Regions from separate parts of the Vibrio sp. QJM3NY_39 genome, predicted to be linked through region 1. Evidence: riboswitches for the same ligand, from Rfam matches in the RefSeq annotation. Region 1 holds a riboswitch; the other holds the start of a gene.

Evidence for each region. A riboswitch is a leader RNA that binds a small molecule or an ion and turns the genes downstream of it on or off. The one in region 1 is predicted to bind cyclic di-GMP.
Region 2: linked by a shared signal. The riboswitch ahead of gbpA (N-acetylglucosamine-binding protein GbpA) and the one ahead of AC3CHU_RS05495 (TfoX/Sxy family DNA transformation protein) in region 1 are both predicted to bind cyclic di-GMP.

The regions. Positions count from the first base shown of each region.
Region 1 covers NZ_CM173505.1:1,198,916-1,202,334, forward strand. Annotated here, with positions in the region: gene AC3CHU_RS05485 (putative signal transducing protein) at 126-443, opposite strand; gene AC3CHU_RS05490 (TVP38/TMEM64 family protein) at 497-1,177, opposite strand; gene AC3CHU_RS05495 (TfoX/Sxy family DNA transformation protein) at 1,313-1,903, opposite strand; cyclic di-GMP riboswitch class I at 2,031-2,116, opposite strand; gene purR (HTH-type transcriptional repressor PurR) at 2,287-3,291, opposite strand.
Region 2 covers NZ_CM173506.1:138,978-142,396, forward strand. Annotated here, with positions in the region: gene AC3CHU_RS16675 (DUF3313 domain-containing protein) at 1-672, opposite strand; gene AC3CHU_RS16680 (XRE family transcriptional regulator) at 771-1,124, opposite strand; cyclic di-GMP riboswitch class I at 1,452-1,541, shown strand; gene gbpA (N-acetylglucosamine-binding protein GbpA) at 1,615-3,081, shown strand; gene cyoE (heme o synthase) at 3,193-3,419, opposite strand, start outside.

The DNA.
Region 1 (3,419 bases):
AGATGCTCGAATAGAATTGAAACAAAAACGGGAAGCTAATTTTAGCTTCCCGTTTTTATTTGGAGGAGGTATCTGACCGAGTTGTTATATAAGGCCGTTGGAGCCACTTTACCTTTCAAAACCTGCTATTCAGGTGAAGCAGTACCGCACTGCCAACAAGAACCGAATTGTGCTTCGTTGACTTCATGACATTCTCCGCAACGCCACTCTTCATAAATGATCGAATCTTGCTGTTTCTGGTAGTCATTAACAACTGCCCGGGCTTTGCTCGCCAATTCTGGCTCATATAACCATACGTAAGGGTCAGTTTCTTCGGCAAATGGGATTTCCCCTTTCAAACCGAATAACCCTTCACCACGAACTTCACACGCAATATTCATACTTTCTAGTAATCCACAGATGATGTGGGCTTCTGTCGGATTCGATGCACTGAAGATTTTCATTGAGATAGAACCTTATCTGGCTATATGCGTTATTTAGCTATTATAAGTATACGTTATTCAGCCACAGGTGCTGAGCGAAATTTATTCATCAACCATTTAGCAATGATTGGGAATACACCCAGCAAGGCAAATGACAATAGTACTGAAGGGGACACGATACCCGAAAGTGAATCAATTTCCGCGAGTTGAGTACCAGCATTCAAGAAAACGGCAGTACCCGGTAACATTCCTATTTGACTTGTAATGTAATAGCGACTCACAGACATCGGTGTTAGACCCATCAACAGGTTGATAAGGAAAAATGGGAATACAGGAATCAGACGCAGAGAAAACAAGTAAAATGCTCCGTCTTTTTCAACGCCCTTGTTAATCGTTGCTAATTTGTCACCAAATTTAGTTTGGATCCAGTCACGTAACAGATAACGGCTACTTAAAAACGCGAGGGTTGCACCAATGGCACTGGCGAAAGAGACCAGCAGCAAACTATTCCAGAAACCAAATAGCGCAGCCCCTAACAGGGTCACAACAGCAGCACCAGGAATTGAGAAAGCAGTAATCATTACATACGCGACAAAATAGATAGCAGCGGCAGCAATGAAGTTGCTATCAATGTAGTCATTTAAAACGGCTTGTTGGGCCTTGGCATTTTCAAGCGTTAGGTATTGGCCGAAATTGACGCCTAACAAGACGATGGTTACGACCAACACAATACCCAATATCATTTTCTTACTCATTGATACTTCCTCTAAATTTTCAATGTATACCATTAGTATAGATAGACAGGCAAAGCATAGATTAACTTTCAGCAGATATAAAAAAAGCCGCAGTAAATGCGGCTTAGTTATGTATATAGTTTTTCACTTACAATGTTAATTGACGCGATTGATAAGCTCTTCACGACGCTGCTGCGGTATAACAGACCAATGTGTGCCATTGATCGCGCCTTCTAGCGCCCAAAGTAGTTCAATACTGACAGAAGACGCATGTGATTCTTTGATGGCGTTAAATGCGTTTACAGAGCCAGATTCATATAAACGCTCTACGGAATCGATCCCTGCTTTTTTCAACATACGCTCAGTGGCGAGTCGAAGGTTGGGCAGATCTTTGAGTCGAGTAGGCTTAGCTGAAGATTGCTCAGCTTTTTCTTCTTTAGCAAAACCCAGAGACGTTGTTGCAAGCTGCAAGATTTTCTCTTGGTCTTGCCACAGGCCTTCGGGTAAAGCGAAATATTTAGTAACGACAGGGAAACCACGTTTTTTGTAGACGTACGGTTGAAACCCTTGTTGTTCGAACTGTTTCGTTGTGCATTTGTCTGCTCGTATGTGCAGCTGGTCATTTACAACCAGAGCAAACATAGTGTCATCAGCAAAAAGACCGAAGCCACCAAACATCGAGCGTGATTTTATTTTTCCTAGGGATTCAAATAATTTCATTGAATCCTTTAGTATCGGTTTATCCATGTTATTTATCTCGGTGTATTTGAACTACGCCACCAAATAAGCAGGTCCGAGAGATTAGCAAAATGTTGCAATTAAATTGTCAATTAGCCGTAAATTACTAAATTATTAGTAGTTACTGCATTTTGCCATCGGTAACCCCGCTACCATACCAACGAGTGGTTTAGGCCGGAAGCTTTGCGTCTCACTCTTTCAAGTGATTTGCCCTGTGCGTGACTGATTGAATAGAATAAAGTTTTTGTTGAATGAGGCTCACACTTGTTATTTCAAAATGTGATACTGCTTCAATTAATGATCTTTCCAGTATGATACCAGGTTCATTGATGTTGTTGATAAAAAAAGCGCACCTAAAGGTGCGCTTGATTAAACTAAACTGAATTTATCAATTAATTTAACGTTTTAACTGTGCTTCGCTCAACAATTTCAGGGTGCATTTCGAATACACGTTTTTCATGGTCTTTGTCTTTGATGCGTTCTAACAAAATTTCGAATGCATTCTTACCAACACGACGCTTCGGTTGGTGAACCGTGGTCAATGGTGGAGAGAAGTATTCAGCTAACTCGATGTTATCGTAACCAATCACTGAAATATCTTCAGGGATACGAATACCTTGTTGTTGTAAGCGACTCATTAGGCCAAGTGCCATGGTGTCGTTAAAACAGAATACGGCTGTAGGGCGATCTTCCATTTTAATAATTTGATCAGCAGCAATCACAGCGGTATCACACTCAAAGTTGCCTTCAATGATTAGACGCTCATCAGTAGCTATTTTGGCTTCACCCAACGCACGTTTGTAACCTGCAATACGTTCTACACATGCTGCTTTGTCTAAGTGGCCACTTAAGCAAGCAATCTTAGAATGACCGCGTTCAATAAGGTACTTGGTTGCCAGATAGCCACCTTCTTCAGAGTTATCAATGATCTTATCGGCTTGAGAGGTCTCAGGGCCCCAATCCATGACAACTTTAGGGATATCAGCGTGACGGTCTAACATCTCTCTTAATTCTTCAGTTAGGTCTGAACACATAACCAAGATGCCATCTACACGTTTCTCTGCAAGCATTCGAATGTAGTCGCGCTGCTTCTCATAGATACCGCCAGTGTTACACAAGATCAAAGTGTAACCTTGACGGTAACAGTAACTCTCAACACCATCGATAACTTCAGAGAAGAATAGGTTGGTTGATTGAGTCACTAGCATGCCGATAGTGCGCGTTGTATTACATTTTAAGCTACGAGCAACAGCACTCGGCGCGTAGTTTAGTTCGTCTACGGCTTTGTTTACTTTTTCTTGAGTCGCTTCTGCAACAAAGCGAGTTTTGTTGATTACGTGAGAAACGGTTGTTGTTGATACGCCTGCTAAGCGAGCGACATCTTTTATAGTGGCCATGGTTTTATCCTATTAGAAGCTACTTTCCCAAAGTACGGAATGAAGTAGCCGTTAAGCTACCTAACTAAGAGCTTAAATTTGTAGGGCTCTTTGGGTACTAAAGTGCTAAAAAACAAAAAACCGCTATT
Region 2 (3,419 bases), on a different replicon from region 1:
CTATGCATCGCCGATGTTCTGTAGAGTATCACCTAAACGTTCAACCCAATAGTTGATCGCGTCTTTGGCGTCGTCCAACGAATCAATCATCGTCGAAAAATCTTTATTACCCGCTTCACGGTCGATGGCAGCAAATAATGGCGTACCCTCTTGAGCATCGCTTACCAATAGTTCGACACTAGCGCTACCCACATTGGTGTGCTCACCAGTTGCCACCTTAGATATGGTCGATATAGCAAGACCGAATGGTAGAACACTACTGGTTACGGCTAGGATAGGATTTGGTGTTTCAACGTTGCTCAAGGCAATGCTTAAACGTAACGTTTTACCCGTAGGCCCATCAACAATCGTTTTGTGAGGCGATATTTTCTCTTCCAAACGGGTAATCATATGGTCAGTGAGCTCTTGAATCTCTTCTTGATTCAACGTCCCTTCTTCTGCAAGAACAAAGATTTGGTCGATCACCACAGAGTCATAGTCATCCAACTTGGATTTCAAACGTTGTTCGTCACGTAGCCCAACTCTTGCCCACACTAAATCGACACCGCCACCAGGTCCAGGTCGAAAATCTTCATAAGTAGTAAATTTGGTTGCGGTTTTAATCGGGCCGCCGGCACAACCAAACATGAAAATGCAGGTTGCGACAAACAAGAGAAATTTTAAAGGTTTCATAGCGCACTTAGATTAAATTCAATATTTCAACCAAGTATGCCATACCCTAAGTGAAAGGATTGTAGAAAAGGAGTTAAGAATCAAAGCTGGATCTAAAATTAATCATGCTGAACGGTGTGTGCATACTCTACGATTACTTGATTTCCTTCGATGTAAGCATTTTGAATTTCACCATCAACACTCATTCTACTTTTCAAATAAACGACTTTAGGCCCTGACTTGTTACCTTCTTTAAGCGAAGGAAACACATTCCTAGGTTCTAAGTGAAGTAAGCGACAAAAGTGGCTAATGAAAGACATCGTTAATGGCGTCTCGCCTCTTAGCACTCTAGAGAAATCAAGCTGGTTCATTCCAAGATTTTTTGAAAACTCCATTTGCGTAATTCGCATTCGCGACTTTTGTGACATCCACGTTTGATATAACGCGTCTCTATCTAGTTCTGTGAATTCCATACTGCTTCCTTTATATAACTTATACCAATCAATTGTCCGGCTTTTCATACATGGCGTGTCAGGATTTGGTTAGTGGAAACCAAAGGTTTGGTTTTGATATGCGCTCAATCGGTGTAAGGAACAAAGAATAATAACCATTAATCATTCACAGAGACAATTAGAGCAATTACTTTCTTTATTTATTTATATCAATTGTTTATATGTTACCTAGGAACACATATGGCAAGTTAATTTGTATTAAGAATTATAAGTTCGAGATTAGCATTCCACATTTAAATCTATTGTGTCGCATTTATAAAAGCTGTTGGCTACATTTCGTTTGCTCAAACTCACTTCTGGCAAACTATTTGAAAGAATAGGACGCAAAGCCACCGGTCTGTCGACATATATTCTGTCTATGATAGCGGGGCCGCCACTTAATAGAATTTAAGTGTAAATGCATGCCGGAGTGTTCTCTTTTTTGTCGGCCAAATACAGTTAAGGACAAATAATGAAACAACTCCCAAAAAAATCGCTCATCGCGCTATCGCTACTTAGCGTCAGTGGAGCAAGCTTCGGTCACGGTTATGTCTCGGCATACGATAATGGCGTAGCAGAAAGCCGTGTCGCGTTGTGTAAATTCCCAGCGAGTGATACACAACAAAAAAACACAGGCTGTGGTGGTATTCAATATGAACCACAAAGTGTAGAAGGCCCTGAGGGCTTTCCTGAAAGCGGCCCTGCCGATGGAAAAATCGCTAGTGCACAATCTTCTTTAGCGGCAGCGCTAGACGAGCAAACCGCAGACCGCTGGGTTAAGCGCCCTATCAAATCTGGATCTCAGTACTTTGAGTGGACGTTCACAGCGAACCACAAAACCCGTGATTGGAAATATTACATTACTCAACCAGATTGGAACCCAAACCAACCTTTGGCACGCAGTTCTTTTGATTTAACGCCATTCTGCGTTGTTGAAGGCAATATGGAACAACCACCGATGCAAGTCAGCCACTTGTGTAATGTACCAGAGCGTGAAGGTTATCAAGTGATTCTTGCTGTATGGGATGTGGGTGATACTGCAGCGGCTTTCTACAACGTTATCGATGTAAAATTTGACGGCGATGGCCCTGTTATCCCGGATTGGGATCAAGGCGGTCAAATCAATCCAACTCAAGACCTCAACATTGGCGACGCAGTTTACACTCGTGTCTTCGACCAATCTGGTGAGAACGCTTCATACAGTACAGAGTTAGTGATTGAGAACAACGAACAAGGTAAAGCAAACAACTGGTCTTACGCGCTTGCTTCGAAGATCAATCAAGAGCAAACGCAAATCAAAGCAGGTCAGCTGAACGATCAAAACGATTTCGCGCCAGTGTATGGCACGAACCCTGTTTATCTAAAATCAGGTTCAGGCTTTAAGAGCGTAGAGATCGGTTACAAGATTGATACTCCAGAGCCAGATCATGAGTTAGAAGTCACAGGCCTAGAATCTGAGTATGTTATTGATGAAAACCAACCTACACAGCTTGGTCTTACATTAGCAGCAACTGGCGATATTCAAGCAGAACTGACCGTTTACAACCATCACCGTGAAGCACTTGCATCTCAGAAATCTGAGTTATCAGATGGACAAGTTGAAGATGTTCAACTCACTCTATCTAAGTCGGAACCAGGCCACCACATGCTTGTGGTCGTGACGAAAGATGACCAAGGTAACCTAGTAGATCAGAACACGCTTGATTTCCACCTAATGGACGAGCAAACACCGCCACCAGCAGGCGACTACGACTTCGTGTTCCCAGAAAGCATTGAGTCTTACACAGCAGGAACAAAGGTTCTGAGCAGCGATGGTGGCGTTTATCAGTGTAAAGAGTTCCCATACTCTGGCTACTGTGTTCAATGGGCTCCAACAGCAACTCAATACGAACCAGGTGTCGGTTCACACTGGCAAAGTGCTTGGAACAAAGTGGACTAAGTACTCGCTAGATACTTACTTTGTATTAAGTGCGTTTTAGTCATCAACCAAACAAAAACGGATGCCCAAAGCATCCGTTTTCTTGTTCAGTAAAAGTAGAAACGCCAGTTGTTAAAGTAGATAGTGGTCTGCCAACAGAGCAACAAACAAGATCATGAGATGATAGATGGAGAACTTAAAGGTCTTCATCGCCATATTAGGCTCATCACGATACTTAAGTACCCAAGCGTGGTAAACAAACCCACCGTTGAGCACCAATGAAGCGCTCAGATATATCCAGCTGCTCATGCCGACCAACACTGGCAATATACATACGATGCTTAGCAGCAAGGTATAGA